Regions from separate parts of the Micromonospora sp. NPDC049282 genome, predicted to be linked through region 2. Evidence: riboswitches for the same ligand, from Rfam matches in the RefSeq annotation. Region 2 holds a riboswitch; each other region holds the start of a gene.

Region 1 (5,968 bases), on a different contig from region 2:
GACGCCGTCATGCGAGAGGCATCCAGGCGAGGCCTGACCGTCTTCATCGAGCAGACCGACGCTGAGCGCGACCGCGAGTTGCGGGTACTGGACGGCAGCTACCGGTCACGCTTCGACGGCGTGCTGTACTCCCCGCTCGCGCTGGGCCAGAAAGACCTCCCGCTGTTCGACGTCGACTTCCCCCTCGTGCTCCTGGGCGAGCGGGTGTTCGATGGCGGCCTCGACCACGTCACGATGAGCAACGTCGAGGGAGCACGTGCGGCGACCGAGCACGTCCTGGGCCGGGGTGCGACCACGGTAGTTCCCCTGGGAGTTAAGGACGACCCATCGCCGAGCAGCGGAACGCTGCGGTTCCAGGGCTTCCGGGACGCCCTCCAGTCACGAGGGTTCGACGTCGACCCACGCGCGATCATCGGTGTACCCGACTATTTCCACTCCACCGGCGCCACGACGATCGCTCGCATCCTTGACAGCGGCGTCAAGCCCGACGCGGTCGTGGCGTTCGCCGACACACTCGCGCTGGGTGCGCTCGCCGCCTTTCAGGACCGCGGCCTACGGGTTCCCGAGGACGTCCTGCTGATCGGCTTCGACAACATCGACGAAGCGAACTACTCCCGACCTCCGCTGAGCACCATCGACCCCGGACGCGACGTGATCGCACACCAGGCAGTCGCCCTGCTGGAAGAGCGGATCCAACTCCAGTTCGACGGTGTGCCGCGAGAGGAACAGCCGGCGCCCCGGAGGATAGTCGTCGACTTCGAACTGATCCCGAGGCAGTCGACGCTGCGCTGAGGCCGTCCTGCCACACCGGTTGCGCAATTGCTACGGTGGCGCCCGTCGGCGTACTGCTGTGACTGGCACACCCCGGCGGTCGTCCGGTGGAGCCAGATCAACGAGCCGAACTTCACCGATGACTCCGAGAGTTTCGAGCAGGCCCTCCACTCGGCGATGAACGGCAACGACGGCACCCGGCCGATCAGCATCGACGCCTCGCCCGGCGGCGATTCGCCCGGCCGGTACCCGAACATGAACTACCCGAACTTCGCGGTGCTCTCGCACTACCTCGACGGCCGTTGTCCTGTCCAGCTGCGGACTGCGGACGGCGGGCCGCTGACCAGCGCTCCGAAAGGTAGGTCTGGACGATCGCTGCGGATACCGTCCAGACCTACCTTTCGGATTTTGGATTCAGCGTGCCTGAGGTCGATGTTTGAGTTCGGCGTCGAGATCGCTTGCGGCGGCGTCTGGCCATGCCATGCGGAGCTTGCGAGGGCTGCCGTTGAGCCGGGATGGGTCTGCGCCTGGCGGCGATACTGCTGCCGTTTCGACGTGGCGAGCTCCGCGGGCGCGGTAGAACTGTTGCGCCGCCGTGTTCTGCTCAAGGACCCACAGATACATTCCGGCGGCTCTCGCGTGTTCGATGACGGCTCGGGCGGCGTGCGCCAGGAGGGCGGTTCCGACGCCGGTCCGGTGGCGGTCGTTGGCAACGTGCAGGTTATCGACGAGGCTGCCCCATTGCTGGTCGTGATCGAACACGACGTGGATGAAGCCGACCAGCCGGTCGTTGTCCTCGGCCACCACGGTTTGGCAGTTGGTCGGGGTGGCCAAGCGGGCAGTCCAGACGGCGCGACGGTCGGCGGCGACGTCACCGTCGAGGAAGCAATCGGCGTAGGCGCCTCGGTAGTGTCGGCGCCAGCTTTCGGCGTGCAGCAGTGCGATCTGCCCAGCGACGTCAACGTCGGCGAGGTGCAGTCTCAGTGGACCACCCGGCCCGAGCTGTTCGGCTGCCGTGTGCTGGTGGGAGGAAGGGACAGCCGCCATATGGACCTCCTATTTCGCGGCTTGCTCGACATCGCTCGTGCCGAGCCTGGTCTTCACCCGGAGCACCCCGCCCGCGAACGGAGGGTTGCCGGCCAGCAAGCCGGGGCTCTGCGCTGGCGCTCATGACCTTGCAGGTGACCGTAGCACCACGGCCGACGTCGTTACTTCCCCGCTGCGGTCCTGCGCCGGGCCGGTGTGGACGGGCAACTTCGTGAGCTGCGAATCAGGCTTCGCGCTCACGGCCAAGCAAGGGACGGCCTTCCCTCGGTGCTGGAACTGAGGTGCGTGGCGGCCAAGGCACCGGGTTGACTGCGGCGCCCAGATAGTCGGATTTGACCGCAGGCGGTCCCGTGTAGTTGACGACTACGGGTTTCGTGCCGTCGGTAGTAGTAGCCGCAGGGTCAGGGCGGCGGAGAGTGGTCGCCTCGGCGCTGACGGCGACGGCGCCGATGAACATTTGGTCCATCCGGCTTGACCAGTCGCGGGCGAGGACGGAGCCGACGTGGCGGTGGTAGAGGATTGCGCGTCCGCCAGGGCGGTCGCGGGCGGACCAGCGGGCGCTGCGGGCGTGCCGGTCGAGGCTGTGCTGATGGGCTTTCGGCGCGCTCAGGAAGTGGGTCCAGGTCGGGCCGCCGCGACGAGGCGCCGGAACAGGCCGGTAGCGGCGCGAGATCCCGCGCCGCTACCGGCATAGCAACACTGAGGGCGTGACCAGGAACATCGGCCAGGGATCACGGCGTTGGCGGCGCGCACCGCGACCGCAGGGGCCGGGTCACGGGAATGGCTACGACACCCAGACGCTCTGCGGCCTGAAGCTACCCAGGTCCGACAGACTGGCGTTCGGCGCTACCTGGAACGGGTCGCCGAGGCAATCGTCGTTGGAGAACAGGGCCGCGCTGCGGCCGGCGGTGTTGATCGCCGAGCGTGCCCGGTTTCCCCAACCGCTGTCGTTCAGGCTGACACACATGCCTCCGGGGACCAACGACTTGACGGCGAACCGCGCACCGCCGAACGACGTCTGGTCGAACAGGCACAGCGTCGCGCTGAACGGACACGGGGCGGCGGCAGCGCTGTTCACCGGGCCGGCTGCCGCGGGTGCGGCGGTGCCGACGATGGCCGCCGTAGCGGCGCCGACGGCGAACAGTGCAGACCACCTGCGGCGTCGGGGGACAGTGGAGCCGGTCGAGCGGGACATGGCTTTCTCCTTGAGGGTGCGGCCGGTGGTCCTGGCCTGGGTGGGTCGTTCGCGGGTCGATGAGCGAACGGTGTTCGGACTTCGGAAAGTCAGGCGATCACGAAGAAGGACCGTCCCTTCGACCCCTGGAGGCGTTCGTCGCCGGCATCGGGGACACCGCCGACCCGGCGGTCCGGGCGCTGCTCTCCCGGGTCTGCGACTTGTCCGCGCTCGGCGTTCTCGAGGCCCACAAGGGGTGGTTCCTGGAGCACGGACGCTCACGCCGGCCCGCTCGAACGTGATAACCGCCGTGGTGAACGGTCTGCTCGAGGAGCTGCGCCCGCACATGCGGACGCTCGTGGCCGGTTTCGCCATCCCGGAGGAGTGGCTGCACTGCGCCATCCTGCGCGAGGAACCCCGCCGGCAGGAGACCATGGCAGCCCATGACGCCACCGGTGACCCGCAGGCAGTTCCGGCATCGGCACGACCACTGGCCACCGCAACGTCTGCCTTGTGGACGCCGGCCTCCGGGGCAGGGCGCATCACACCACACCCCCGGAGGCCGGCGCGCTGCCCGCGCCCGGACGGCTGACCCGCCGTTCGGGCAGACCGGACAACCCCCCGTATGTCAGGCGGTGAGGTGGACTGCCAGGTCGGGGTCCGGTGTCCTCGCCGCGCCCCGGCCGCGCAGGCAGCCCTCAGGACCGGCCGGGCGAACGGTCGCCCAGCGAACCCGCCAGGTGAGATCAGCCTTCGTGCACATGACAGACGGAGTCACAGACGCAGTTGCAGCCCTGACCGCCACAAGCCAGCGTGCAGCTCTTCGTGGTCAGCGATGGATCCACGAGGCTTACTCCCGGCGACATGGAGAGCGTGGTCAGCGTCAGCTCCGGCCGCTGCGGATCGATCTGGAACCCATTCAGGTCCAGCCCGGACAGATCCCGGACGACCGCCTCAAAGTCTTCCCGTACCTTCATTCTGGCCCCTTCGTGAGGTGGGTCCGCGTCCAATGTGAACCGCCGTTGTCGACTACGATCTGGGTGGCGGATCCGCCGCGCGGCTGCCTCAACCGTATTGATCACATGATCGGCCCAGCCAGGCAACGGACGGGTAAGATACCGGCATCGGCTCTCGCACCCCCGGCATCCTGCTCGATCAGCGGACCGGCGGCACGCGGTCCAGGGCGGCCGGCTCGCGCCACCATCGGTCGACCGACCCGGGCGTGAGGTAGCCCATCCGGACCAGGATCCGCCGGGCCGGATCAGCGAAGCCGCGTCGGCCGTGCATCACGCGCGTGTTGTTCACGATGACGACGTCTCCCGGCTGCCACGGCACCGGCACGGTGAGTTCCTCGGCGACCAACGCGACGGCGCTGAGCACCTCGACGGGGAACGGTGCGCCGTCGGCCATCCGCAGCTCCAGCCGCCGCCCGTGATCGGCGGCGCTGCTCCGGCGGCCGGTCTGGACGAGGACGGAATTGCAGAACGCCGGAAGATTGTCGAAGAGCGCCGGCGTGACGCACCGGGTCGACAGACGCACCCGCACGGTCCGTCCCACCGCATCGGCGGTCACCGACTCCCAGGGCATCAGAAACGGCGCGTATCCGGCGATCGCGGCGATCGCCGCCGCCGGGTCGTCCGCACCGCACATCTCCTGCCAACTACCGTCCGGCATGTCGAGTTGCCAGCGGATCTCGGCTCTGGTGACGAACTCCCGGATCGCCTGAGGCAGGGCCGCCAGGAGCTGGACGCCGTCACAGACCGTCGTCTCGCCGCCCTCGGCCGCAGGGCGTTCGCAGTAGAACATGAGCAGCGAGGGAGACCCGGGCACATATGACGCCTCGCGGTGCAGGGGGATCCCCTGCCGGCCCGTCGTCACGGTGGTCGTCGTCGCGTCACCGGCCACGAACTCCCGGGCTTCCGCCAACGCGGCGCCGTGCGAGCGTGGCCGCATCAGCGCGTCGCCGAGTGCGACGAACTCGGCGCGGGAGAAGCGGCCGGCCGGCCGCAGTAGCACCGCCCCGTGGTCGGCGACCCGCCCCAGCACCTGATCCGGCTCGCGAAGGTCGGTCACGATTTCCATCAGCCGTGCTCCTCGATATTCGGGGCGTCTGGTCGGGCGGCGTCGGCTCCGGGCGCGTACCGATCGATGACACCGACCTCCAGGGTCGGCCAGTACTGCCCACGTGACGGCCCGTTCGTCGGCACGCCGTCGCGGATCTCGGCCCTGGCGGGCGGGTGGTACAGGTGCAGCAGCGTGTCGGAGTACCGCTCCAGCGCGGCCCATAACCCGAGCCTGATCGCAAAGTCGTCGTCCTCGCCGCCCCACCCTTCGAAACGTTCGTCCAGGCCACCAACCCGGCGGAACAGTTCGGTACGCAGCCAGACACAGCCGCCGGAGGGGGACCGGAGCAAGAAGCCCCGCAGCGACTCCCGTTCGGCCGAGGGCGTCGCGTGCAGGCAGCGCCGCGCGATGGCGTGCCCGCTTGCTGCTGGATCAAGATAAAGGGCATCTCGGTACGGAAGCAGCGCACCGACTCCGGCGTGCAGAAACCGCGCGGCGTTGCGTGGCAGGAACTGGCGGTCCACGAGGATGTCTGCGTCCAGGACACAGACCAGGTCGCTCCGAACGGGGCTGTTGTGCACGCCGACGTTCACGGCCCACGCCTTGTTGAACGGGCCGTCCTTGTGCGCGAAGAGGTAGGTGTCCGCGAGCGGGCTCACCGCCTCGCGCCAACGAGGTTGGCTGTCCGACTCGACGACCGTCACGTGGTAGCGGTGCCGGGGCAGCGCCTGGTCGGCCAGCCCTCGCAGGCAGGCCAGCGCGTTGCGGAGCCGGACCGCCTCGGCGCGGCCGTCCCGGAACGGCACCACAACCAGCACGGTGGGCGGGCTCGGCGACCGGGCGGCGATCGGGTGGACCGGCGGGGCCGTGTCGTCCGGCTGCGCGGAGGCCGGCGGACGCGCGTCCTGTGGC
Region 2 (5,968 bases):
GCAGTTGAAAGGCCCCGTGCTCTCCCTGTTCCGCATCGTCGTCGGCCTGCTCTTCCTGCTCCACGGCGCAGCGTCGATCTTCGGCATACTCGGCGGCAACCCGGTCACCGGCAAGGCGGTCCCGGTCGGCACCTGGCCCGGCTGGTGGGCTGCGCTGATCCAACTGGTCTGCGGCGCGCTGGTCCTCGTCGGCCTGGTCACCCGGCCGGCCGCGCTGCTCGCCTCCGGCTCGATGGCGTACGCCTACTTCGTGGTGCACCAGCCGCACGGCCTGCTGCCCATCAGCAACGGCGGCGAGGCGGCCGCGATGTTCTGCTGGTCGTTCCTGCTGGTCGCGGTGCTCGGCCCCGGCACCTGGGCGCTCGACGCCCTGCTGTCCCGCCGCGGTCCCGCCGCCGCCGAGACCTCGTCCGCCCCTCGGGCGTCCGTCCCCGCCTGAACCCCTCGCTCGCCGAGATCTTGGTACGGGCGCGCCCCTCAAGGGGTCGTCCCGTACCAAGATCCGGTGCGGCAGTTGCCGGGATGGTCGGCCGGCAGGTGGCAGCGGCCCGCCCCGGGGAGGCGGGCGTCGCACCAGACCCGGGTACGCACGAACTGCCGGTCCTCCTCCGACAGCGTCGTCTCGCCGAAGTCGACGGCCAGCACGTGCCCGAGTGAGCGGCGCAGCGCCATGGCCAGGGCGGCGGCCTCGTCGACGCTGGTCAGGGTGGTGGGCAGGTGGATGATCCAGTGCGGTTCGGTCACCGTGGTCGACCCCCGTCGGCCAACCCCTCGGTGTACGACGACAACGCCGCGACGGCCGACGTCAGGCTCTCCGCCATCAGGGCGAGGCGTTCGGCGCCGTCCTGCCACTGCCGGACGGTCGTCCCGGCGACTGGTTCCGCGCCCCGGTCGGCGTCGGAGAGCTGCTGCCCGGCAGCGGTGATCCGGGCCGGGAGCCGGCCGATCCGATCAGCGGCCGTGCCCAACCGGTTCCGCACGCCGTCCAGTGCCTCGACCAGCCCGCCGATGGTCGCGGTGTCCCGGTGACCGGCCGCGACGCGCAGTCGGCGTACCCCGTCACTGACCTGGAATTCGGCGTCGCCGGCCAGGTCGAGGGCGTCCTCGCCGCTGCGCCGGGCCAGCCTGATCGCCGGATGGGCGCAGCCCGCGCCGACGCGTGCCAGCAGCACGGTGGCGGCGGCCACCCCGAGGTGCGTCTCCCGTAGCTCGGCGGTGACCTGCTCGACCGCCCAGATCGCGCTGGCGACCGGCACCTCTGAACTCGTCTCCGCATCCGTCACATCACGTCTCCTTCGCCTGGTGGATGGCCGGAGCAGCGCGCGGGTCCACTGGGGATGTGCGCTGCCCCGGCCGGGGGGATCGACCAGTGCCTAGCCGGGCGGTCCTGCGGGAAGCTTTACCGATAATGCTGGTAAAGTCAACGATGCGCTTGAGGTTCCTCCCGGCTTCGTGATCAGATGGGCATGCCTAGCTGGGAGTGCCCGCATGTCCACACCGCGCCGGTTTGAGCCGCACTACCGAAGGATCATCGCCGACATCCGGAGGCGCATCGCCGACGGCGAGTGGCCGCCCGGCCACAAGCTGCCGTCCACAAAGGAGTTGGCGGACATCTACGAGGTGGGCAGTCAGTCGACCGTGCGGCAGGCCATCACGATCCTGATTGAGACCGGCGAGTTGTACGGCCACCAGGGTCTCGGTGTGTTCGTCCCCGACGCCGACAGATAGCTGGACCGCCTGCAGCGGGCCTCCAGGGGAGGATCGGCGTCGCCGCCCGAAATCTTGGAAGGAAATGGCCCCTGGAGGGGCGCTTTCCTTCCAGGATCTCTCGGATTGCTGTCGGCGGTGCAGGTGCCGCGCTCAGAGTGGGTTGATCGGGGTGGTGGCAGTGGACGGTGGGGCAGTCGGAGCGGTCGGTTCCGTGGTGGGGTCGGGGTCGCTGCGCTTCCAGGCGCTCACCCCGAGCCGGCCGGTGTTGCCGAGGTCGATCGGCCCGTCCAGCTCGACCGGTTGCGCCGGTCGGCCGGTCACCGGCGCGACGTCGAGCTGTCGGCCCTCGGTCGCCACCACGGTCGCGTCGGTGACGGTGTTGCGCCAGAGCAGCGCGGCGCCGGCCCGTTCGCCGGGGCGCAGCACGAGCCGGGTCGGCGCCGCGTCGAAGCCGGAGGTGATCTCCTTGGCGCCCGGGACGATCCGGACCGTGATCGGGTCCCCGTCGGCATCCCGGAGCCGGACCGCCGGATAGCCGCGCAACTCGTACGGCTGGTTGCCGCAGTTGACCAGGCCCAGGCCCATGGCCCGCAGCCCCATCGCGGCGCTCACCCCGGTCTCGGTGATCCGGATGCCCTCCGGGGTGCAGGCCGGGGTGGGTGAGGTGGTGGGGGCGGTCGGCGGGGCGGGCATCGGTTCGACGTGCGGTGGCTCGGTGCACGCCGCCAGCAGCGTCAGTGCCGTGAGAAGAACGGTCCCGACCGCCGCGCTGCGCATGGGGTGATCATGCCACCCGGTGGGCGAGCCGGTCGCCCTGGTCGGCCGCCGAGCCGGCCCACTGCGTGGGAACCCCGGGTGGCAACGTCGTGAGCGGCGCATAGACTCGACGGCACAACTGCATACCTCATCCAGAGGGGCTGAGGGATACGGCCCGACGACGCCCCGGCAACCACCCGCACGCTCGACGACGAGCGACCTGCGGGCAGGTGCCAATTCCGTCCCCGCCGCACCCGGCGATGCGGGGAAAGATGAGAGGACCCTCGGCATGACGTCGACGCTTCCCGCCGTGTCCGGCATCGACACCTCCCGCAGCCCGGCCCGTGCCCTGGTCTGTCGCGCCTGTTCCGCGCGCTACCCGCTGGCCGCCCAGCACGCCTGCTACGAGTGTTTCGGCCCGCTGGAGGTCGACTACGACACCGCCGCGTTGGCCACCGTCACCCGGGAGCAGATCGAGGCCGGCCCGAACAGCATCTGGCGCTACGCCGCCCTGCTGCCGGCCGGCCAGGACCCGGCCACCCGGGTCACCCTCGATCCGGGGCTGACCCCGCTCGTCGCCGCCGGAAACCTCGCCGCCGAGCTGGGTCTCACCGGTCCGCTCTGGGTCAAGGACGACAGCGCCAACCCCACCCACTCGTTCAAGGACCGGGTGGTGTCGGTGGCCCTGACCGCCGCCCGGGCGCTCGGTTTCACCCGCTACGCCTGCGCGTCCACCGGCAACCTGGCCAACTCGGTCGCCGCGCACGCCGCCCGTGCCGGCGTGCCGTCGGTGGTCTTCATCCCCAGCGACCTGGAGCAGGGCAAGGTCGTCACCACCGCGGTCTACGGCGGCGATCTGGTCGCCATCGACGGCTCCTACGACGACGTGAACCGGCTCTGCGGCGAGCTGGTGGAGACCGACGAGTTCGAGGACACCGCGTTCGTCAACGTCAACGTCCGGCCGTTCTACGCCGAGGGCTCCAAGACGCTCGGCTACGAGGTGGCCGAGCAACTGGGCTGGCGCATCCCGGCCCAGGTGGTCATCCCGATGGCCAGCGGCGAGCTGCTCACCAAGATCGACAAGGCGTTCACCGAGCTGGTCGAGATCGGGCTGGTCGAGGCGCCGGCCGGCGGCTGGAAGGTGTTCGGCGCCCAGTCCGCCGGCTGCAACCCGATCGCCACCGCGCTGCACGACGGCCGCGACACCATCGTCCCGGTCAAGCCGACCGGCATCGCCAAGTCGCTGAACATCGGCGACCCGGCCGCCGGCGTCTACGCGCTGGAGGCGGTCCGCCGCACCGGCGGCTGGATGGAGTACGCCGACGACGACGAGATCCGCGACGGCATCCGGCTGCTGGCCCGGACCACCGGCGTGTTCGCCGAGACCGCGGGCGGTGTGACGGTGGCGGTGCTGCGCAAGCTGGTGCGGTCCGGAAGGCTCGACCCCACGGCCGAGACGGTGATCTTCAACACCGGCGAGGGCCTGAAGACGCTCGACGCGGTGGCCGCCACCGCCGGCCCCACCCACCGCATCAAGCCCAACCTCCGCGCCGCCCGAGACGCCGGCCTCCTCTCCTGACTGCGCCCCACCCTCCCCACTCCCACCCCTCCTCCGCGATCTTGCACTTTCCGCCCCGGCGAAAGGGGTGAATCGCCCTCGCCTCGGGGCCGAAAGTGCAAGATCAACGAGAGGGTGGGTGGGGCGGGCTCGCCCGGGTGGGGGATCGGGGGCGACCAGGGGGTGACGGGGGAACTGCGGGGAGTGGCAGAAAACCACCGGCAAGGACTTGACGGCAGGAACCGGACGGCGCAAGATGCTCGGTGCGGGAGGGCATCCGCCGGAGACTTTTCAAAGTTTTGCGACCCAACGCCGGAGGCGTTGTGCGGACGTCCCTCCCGACCAACCTCGCGCAGGGCCAGCGGAAAACCGCTGGCCCTGTCGCCGTTCCCGGGCCAGCCAGTTTGTGACACGCCCCTACTGATCTGGTGCCTTCCTGTTGCATGATGGCGGCATGACGGAGACCCCGCACCCCCTGCACGACAGGCACGCCGAGACCCTCGACCGGGCGCTGACCGCGATCACGGAGCGCGGGTACTGGTCCGCCTATCCCGAGTCGCCCAGCCCTCGGGTGTACGGCGAGACCGCCGCCGCCGACGGCAAGGCCGCCTTCGAGGCGTACCTGGGCGGAGACTTCCCGCTCGACCAGGCCGGTGACGGCAGCACCGTCGCCACCGAGGCCAGCCCGTTCGGCGTGCCGCTCGACGTGCGCTACCCGCACGCAGGCGCCGACCAGCTGGTGGCCGCCGCCACGGCCGGGCTGCCGGCCTGGCGCGACGCCGGCCCGAAGGCCCGGGCGGGGGTCTGCCTGGAGATCCTCGACCGTCTCCACAAGAACATCTTCGAGCTGGCCAACGCGGTGCAGTTCACCAGCGGCCAGGCGTTCGTGATGGCGTTCCAGGCCGGCGGCGCGCACGCGCTGGACCGGGCCCTGGAGGCGGTCGCCTACGCGTATTCGGAGATGACCCGTCATCCGGGGACGGCCGGCTGGGAGAAGGCCGCCGGCAAGGGCGACCCGCTGCGGATGACCAAGACGTTCCACGTGGTGCCGCGCGGGGTGGCCCTGGTCATCGGCTGCAACACGTTCCCCACCTGGAACTCGTACCCCGGGTTGTTCGCCTCGCTGGTCACCGGCAACCCGGTGGTGGTGAAGCCGCACCCGCGCGCCGTGCTGCCGCTGGCGATCACCGTGAAGTACGCCCGCCAGGTGCTCGCCGAGGCCGGCTTCGACCCGAACCTGGTGCAGCTCGCCCCCGAGGCGGCCGGCGAGAAGCTCGCCTCGACGCTGGCCCTGCACCCGGCCGTGAAGATCGTCGACTTCACCGGTTCCACCGAGTACGGCGACTGGCTGGAGTCGAACGCCAGGCAGGCCGCCGTCTACACCGAGAAGGCCGGCCTGAACACGGTGGTGATCGACTCCACCGACGACTTCGCCGGGCTCTGCCGCAACCTGGGTTTCACGCTCACGCTCTACAGCGGCCAGATGTGCACCACCTCGCAGAACCTGCTGATCCCCCGCGACGGCATCGCCACCGACCAGGGGCACAAGAGCTTCGACGAGGTGGCCGCCGGGATCGCCGGCGCGGTCGCCAAGCTGACCGCCGATCCGGCCCGGGGCGTCGAGCTGACCGGCGCGATCGTCAACGACGGGGTGCTGGAGCGGCTGGACGAGGTGACCAAGGTCGGTGAGCCGGTGCTGGAGTCCCGGACCGTCGAGCACCCGTCCTTCCCGCGCGCCGTGGTGCGTACGCCGACCGTGGTCAAGCTGGACGCCGGCGACACCGCGACCTACGCCCGGGAGTGGTTCGGGCCGATCTCGTTCGCCATCGCGACCGACTCGACCGAGCACAGCCTGCGGGTGCTGCGCGAGACGGTGGGGGAGAAGGGCGCGCTGACCGCCGCCGTCTACTCCACCGACGAGGCGGTGCTGGACGCGGCCGAGGC
Region 3 (5,968 bases), on a different contig from region 2:
GTCGGGGCCAGGCGCGGGGTCCCACGCGCCAGCCGTGCTCGCGCACCAGCACCAGGGCCAGCGGAACCACCACGAGGAAGCCGACCGAGCGGCTCATCGCGAGGAAGTAGCCGACGATCCCGACCACCAGCCAGCGGCGCCGCTCCGCGTACCAGAAGGCGGCCAGCGCGAGGCAGAGGAAGAGCGACTCGGTCAGGGCCGCCTGGAACAGGAACGCCGTCGGCAGCAGCAGGAGGTAGCGGACCGCCCGCCGGCCGTCGGCCGGGCCGTCGCCGCCGAACAGCCGGGCCCCGAGCCGGTACGCGAAGAGGAGCTGGAACACCAGCGCCACGTTGCTGACCAGCAGCAGCGCCCAGGCGGTGTGCCCGCCCAGCAGCGGCGCGAAGGGCCGGGCCAGGAACGGGTAGAGCAGCGGGAACCCGAAGTCCGGCCAGGGCCGGTCCAGCGGCAACCGGGCCAGGTGATCGTAGAGGAACGAGTCCCAGGCGAACCAGAGCGAGACCCAGCGGTGCGACGAGACGGCGTCCTGCTGGTCGCGCATCAACGCCTCGGCGGCCGGCGGCGCGCCGGGCACCCCGTCCCACGCGGCCAGCACCAGCACGCCGACCAGGCTGAGCACGAGCTTGGCGCCGACGAAGACGGCGAGCACGAAGCCCCAGGGCTCGGGCACCCGACGGGCCGCCGCCGCCAGCCGGGCCGCCGCCCGCGGTCGCCCCCGGGCGAGGTCGGCCGGGCCGGCCCGCCGCTCGTCCGTCATCGCGCTCCCACCGGTCGCCCCGCGACCGACCCCCGGACCGGGAAACCCGACCCGCCTTCCCGTTCCGGCCCGGTTCACACCGACCGGGCCGATGTGCCGGCCGGTGCGGCGCGGCAGGTGAGGACGCCGGCAGGACGGGTAAGGGCGGTTCCGCATCGGCGGGCTGGCGGGGGGCGCGGACGGCATGGGTGACGGCGACGGAACGGTGGTCATCGGGGCAGGTCCGGCCGGGCTGACCGCAGCGTACGAGTTGCGACGGCACGGCCTGCCGGTCCGGGTCTACGAGGCCGACGACGTGGTGGGCGGGATCAGCCGCACGGTGGAGCGCGACGGATGGCGGTTCGACATCGGTGGGCACCGGTTCTTCACCAAGGTCTCCCGGGTCGAGGACTTCTGGCACGAGATCCTGCCCGACGAGGACTTCCTGCTCCGACCTCGGATGAGCCGGATCTACTACCGGGGAGCCCTCTACGACTACCCGCTCAACGCCGGCAACGCGCTGCGCAACCTGGGGGTGTGGGAGGCGCTGCGCTGTCTCGGCTCGTACGGCCGGGCCCGGCTGCGACCGCCGAAGGACCAGTCGCACTTCGAGGGGTGGGTGTCGGCCCGCTTCGGCTGGCGGCTCTACTCGATCTTCTTCAAGACGTACACGGAGAAGGTCTGGGGGATGCCGGCGGACCGGTTGCAGGCCGACTGGGCCGCCCAGCGGATCAAGAACCTGTCGTTGGCGACCGCGATGCGCAACGCGCTGCTGCCCGGCCGCGGCCGTACGGACGTGACCAGCCTGATCGAGGAGTTCCAGTATCCGAAGCACGGGCCGGGGATGATGTGGGAACGCTGCACCGAGGAGGTCGTCCGGCGCGGCGGCACGGTAGCCACCGGCACCTGGGTGAGCGAGGTGCACCGGGATCCGGCCGCCCGTCGGGCCACCGCCGTGACGGTGGTCGACGGGGGCGGTGCACGCACCGAACCGGCCGAGCACGTGATCTCCTCGATGCCGATCTCCGCGCTGGTGCACGCCATGCGTCCGGCCGCCCCGCCGGAGGTGCGGGCGGCCGCCGACGACCTGCGGTACCGGGACTTCCTCACCGTCGCGCTGGTGGTGCCGGCGGAGTTCTCGTTCCCGGACAACTGGATCTACGTGCACGACCCGGCGGCCCGGGTGGGGCGGATCCAGAACTTCGGTTCCTGGTCGCCGTACCTGGTCAAGGACGGCCGGACCTGCCTGGGGCTGGAGTACTTCGTCTTCGAGGGCGACGAGATGTGGCGGACCCCGGACGAACGGCTGGTCGCGTTCGCCACCGCCGAGCTGGAGCGGCTGGGGCTGGTGCGGCCCGGCTGCGTCGAGGCGGGCCACGTGGTGCGGATGCCCAAGGCGTACCCGGTGTACGACGAGCGGTACCAGCACAACGTCGACGTGATCCGGGGGTGGCTGGCCCGGGAGGCGCCGAACGTGCACCCGGTCGGGCGCAACGGCATGCACCGGTACAACAACGCGGACCACTCCATGCTCACCGCCATGCTGACCGCCGAGAACATCGCGCACGGCGCGGACCACGACGTCTGGACGGTAAACGTCGAGCAGGACTACCACGAGCACCGCGGCCCGTCCCGGCACGGCACCGGCCGGGACGCGCCGGTCGTGCCCGCGCGACGGTAAGGCCCGGCGCGTGAGGCCGGTCATAACCGCTGGACGACCCGCGCACCGGTGCTGCTAGCCTTTCGGCAGGTCATGAGCGCCAGCGTCAAGCCCCGGCTCGCTGGCCGGCAACCCTCCGCCACGGTGGGGTGCTCCGGGTGAGGACCAGGCGCCGGCAGCCGTCGGCGCAAGCGTGGCCTGGCACCCAGGTCAGCACCGACCGACCAGGGGAGACCCGATGTTCGCACCGCCCGTCACTCCGGCCCGCCTCATGCTGGTCGAGCGCCGCCACGTCGACCTGATGCGGGTGTGCACCGACCGCTGTCGCGACGCGCGCTGAACCAACGCTCCACCCCCTTCCCCGATCCGTCCTCCCGGCTCCGCCGTGCCCGGCGTCGCCGGCACCGGCACGCGCGGCGCGCGTCCATCCACTCTGGAGAGTTCCTGTGCGTATCCGTACCGCCCTGACCCGCGTCGCCGCGCTCGGCGCTGCGGCCGTGCTCGCCGCCACCGCACTCACCGCCTGCGGCGGCGGTGGCTCCACCGACCAGGCCGACAACCCGTACGGCCTGCTCCGACCCGGCGTGATCCGGGCCGGCACGCTCACCGACGCCCCGCCGAACGTGTATCTGAGGAACGGCGAGTTCACCGGCTTCGACAACGACCTGCTGCGCGCGGTCGCCGGCAAGGTCGGCCTGAAGGTGGAGTTCGTCGGCACCGACTTCTCCGCCCTGCTCGCCCAGGTCGACAGCGGCAAGTTCGACGTGGGCAGCTCCTCGATCACGATCACCGAGGCCCGGAAGAAGACGGTGGACTTCGGCAACGGCTACGACTTCGGCTACTTCGGCCTGGACGTGCCGGCCGGCTCCCCGCTCACCGGCTTCGACCAGCTCGCCGGCAAGCGCGTGGTGGTGGTGCAGGGCACCGTGCAGGACGACTACGCCACCAAGCAGAACCTCGACCCGGTGCGCGTGCCCGACTACAACGGCGCGGTCAACCAGCTCAAGGCCGGCACCGCCGACGCCTGGATCGCCCCGGCCGAGATCGGCGACAAGTCCGCCGCCGACAGCAACGGCAAGATCAAGGTCGCGGCGAAGCAGCTCAGCCCCACCCCGACCGCGTTCGCGGTGGCGAAGGGCAACGACAAGCTGCGCGAGGCGCTGAACAAGGGCCTCGACGAGGTGATCGCCGACGGCACCTGGACCCGCCTGCAGGCGGAGTACTACCCGGGGCGGCCCGTCCCGGCCGACTTCAAGCCCGGCAGCGGCACGGTCCCGGCGCCGGCGCCGTCGGCCGCCTCCTGAGCCGGTAACCGAGCACGAGCAGGGCGGACGGAGCGGACATGGACCCACTGAGCACCCTCTGGGAGACGTTCTTCGACTGGGAGTCGATGCGCGAGGCGCTGCCCGAGATGCTTACCGTCGGGCTGCCCAACACGCTGATCCTCGCCGTCTCCGCCGCCCTGCTCGGCTCGGTGCTGGGCATGCTGCTGGCGGTCGCGGGCATCTCGCGTACCCGATGGTTGCGGTGGCCGGCCCGGGTCTACACCGACGTGTTCCGCGGCCTGCCGGCCGCGGCGACCATCCTGCTCATCGGCGTCGGCCTGGCGCCGCTGGGCATGCGGGTGTGGGGCCCCAACCCCTACCCGCTGGGCGTGCTGGCGCTGTCGCTGATCGCCGCCGCCTACCTGGGCGAGATCTTCCGCGCCGGCATCCTGAGCGTGGAGGCCGCCCAGTTGGAGGGCGCCCGGGCGCTCGGCTTCTCCTGGGGCGAGGCGATGCGCCTGGTGATCATCCCGCAGGGCGTACGCCGGGTGCTGCCCGCCTGGGTCAACCAGCTCATCGCGTTGATCAAGGACTCCAGCCTGGTCTACTTCCTCGGCCTGCTGGCCAGCCAGCGGGAGCTGTTCCGGATCGGCCAGGACTACGCGGCGAACACCGGCAACCAGTCCGCGCTGCTGCTGGCCGGCCTGTTCTACCTGCTGCTGACCGTGCCGCTGACGCACGCCGTCAACTGGCTGGACCGGCGGCTGCGGCAGGGCCGCCCGGCCGCGCCGCCCGAACCCGAGCCCGAGCTGACGCCCGCCGGCGTCGCCCCGACCGGAAGGGACCCGCGATGACCACGACCACCGCCACCTCGGTCAGCCTCGCCGTCCGCGACGTGCACCTGGCCTTCGGCGCACACCGGGTGCTGCGCGGCGCCGACCTGGACGTGGCCCGGGGCGGCACCGCCTGCGTGATCGGGCCGTCCGGCTCCGGCAAGTCCACCCTGCTACGGACGATCAACCGGCTGATCGAGCCGGACCGGGGCGACGTGCTGCTGGACGGGCGCAGCGTGCTGCGCGACGACCCGGACGCGTTGCGGCAGCGGATCGGCATGGTGTTCCAGCAGTTCAACCTCTTCCCGCACCTGAGCGTGCTGCGCAACGTCACGCTCGCGCTGCGGAAGCTGAAGAAGCTCGACGAGGACGAGGCGGTGGCGCTCGCCCGCGCCCAGCTCGACCTGGTCGGGCTGGCCGCCAGGGCCGACGTCCGACCGGCGCAGCTCTCCGGCGGCCAGCAGCAACGCGTCGCCATCGCCCGGGCGCTCGCGCTGCGCCCGCAGGTGATGCTCTTCGACGAGGCCACCTCGGCGCTGGACCCGGAGCTGGTCAAGGGCGTGCTCGCGGTGCTGGCGGACCTCGCCGCCGCCGGCATGACCATGGTGGTGGTCACCCACGAGATGGGCTTCGCCCGCACCGTCGCGGACACCGTCGCGTTCATGGACGGGGGCGTGGTGCTGGAGGCCGGACCGCCGGCCGCCGTGTTCGACGCGCCGGAGCACCCCCGGCTGCGGCGGTTCCTGTCCCAGGTGCTCTGAGCGGCGGGTCAGCCCTTCACCGCGCCGATCAGCACCCCCTTGATGAAGTGCCGTTGGATGAACGGGTAGACCGCGACGATCGGCGCGACGGTCAGCACCACCACCGCCATCTTGATCGCCTCGGTCGGTGGCATGCTCACCCCGGTGGTGCCGCCGGAGGTGTGCGGCGCCTGCCCGGCCAGCAGGTAGCTCTGCAGCACGCGTTGGATCGGGTACATGTCGTTGCGGTCCATGAACAGCAGCGCGTCGAACCAGACGTTCCAGTAGCTGACCGCGTAGAAGAGGCCGACCACGGCGATGACCGCGCGCGACAGCGGCAGCACGATCCGACCCAGGGTACGGAAGTCGCCGGCGCCGTCGATGCGGGCGCTGTCGATCAGCTCCTGCGGGATGCCCTGGAAGAAGCCGCGCACCACGACGAGGTTGAACACGCTGATCGCCGGCGGCAGGACCAGCGCCCAGATGGTGTCCTTCAGGCCCAGCCCGGTGACCACCAGGTAGCGGGGCACCAGCGGCGGATAGAGCAGGAACGGGATCAGGAAGTACGCCAGCAGCCAGCGGTGCCCCAGCGAGCCCGGCCGGGACAGCCCGTACGCGGCGAGCACGGTGACGGTCAGCGCGATCAGGGTGCCGCACACCGTGACCAGCGTGCTGATCCACAACGCCCGGGTGACCGCGCCGCCGGCGAGGATGGTCTGGTAGGCCGAGGCGTC

The links. A riboswitch is a leader RNA that binds a small molecule or an ion and turns the genes downstream of it on or off. The one in region 2 is predicted to bind S-adenosylmethionine.
Region 1: it holds a riboswitch for S-adenosylmethionine, as region 2 does, so the genes downstream of both, ACGFI2_RS14130 (GNAT family N-acetyltransferase) here and thrC (threonine synthase) in region 2, are expected to answer to the same signal.
Region 3: it holds a riboswitch for S-adenosylmethionine, as region 2 does, so the genes downstream of both, ACGFI2_RS05720 (ABC transporter substrate-binding protein) here and thrC (threonine synthase) in region 2, are expected to answer to the same signal.

Annotation. Positions count from the first base shown of each region.
Region 1 is NZ_JBICSL010000007.1:2,994-8,961, forward strand. Features, by position in the region: gene ACGFI2_RS14125 (LacI family DNA-binding transcriptional regulator) at 1-792, shown strand, start outside; gene ACGFI2_RS14130 (GNAT family N-acetyltransferase) at 1,186-1,818, opposite strand; SAM riboswitch class IV at 1,831-1,946, opposite strand; gene ACGFI2_RS14135 (peptidase inhibitor family I36 protein) at 2,603-3,013, opposite strand; partial or broken gene ACGFI2_RS14140 (acyl-CoA dehydrogenase) at 3,139-3,470, shown strand; gene ACGFI2_RS14145 (hypothetical protein) at 3,739-3,969, opposite strand; gene ACGFI2_RS14150 (TauD/TfdA family dioxygenase) at 4,148-5,074, opposite strand; gene ACGFI2_RS14155 (glycosyltransferase) at 5,074-5,968, opposite strand, start outside.
Region 2 is NZ_JBICSL010000008.1:75,699-81,666, reverse strand. Features, by position in the region: gene ACGFI2_RS15180 (DoxX family protein) at 1-439, shown strand, start outside; gene ACGFI2_RS15175 (hypothetical protein) at 478-744, opposite strand; gene ACGFI2_RS15170 (hypothetical protein) at 741-1,283, opposite strand; gene ACGFI2_RS15165 (winged helix-turn-helix domain-containing protein) at 1,489-1,728, shown strand; gene ACGFI2_RS15160 (DUF4232 domain-containing protein) at 1,861-2,487, opposite strand; SAM riboswitch class I at 2,612-2,745, shown strand; gene thrC (threonine synthase) at 2,756-4,045, shown strand; gene paaN (phenylacetic acid degradation protein PaaN) at 4,479-5,968, shown strand, end outside.
Region 3 is NZ_JBICSL010000002.1:400,281-406,248, forward strand. Features, by position in the region: gene ACGFI2_RS05710 (hypothetical protein) at 1-757, opposite strand, end outside; gene ACGFI2_RS05715 (NAD(P)/FAD-dependent oxidoreductase) at 942-2,417, shown strand; SAM riboswitch class IV at 2,486-2,596, shown strand; gene ACGFI2_RS05720 (ABC transporter substrate-binding protein) at 2,843-3,700, shown strand; gene ACGFI2_RS05725 (amino acid ABC transporter permease) at 3,739-4,515, shown strand; gene ACGFI2_RS05730 (amino acid ABC transporter ATP-binding protein) at 4,512-5,255, shown strand; gene ACGFI2_RS05735 (carbohydrate ABC transporter permease) at 5,264-5,968, opposite strand, start outside.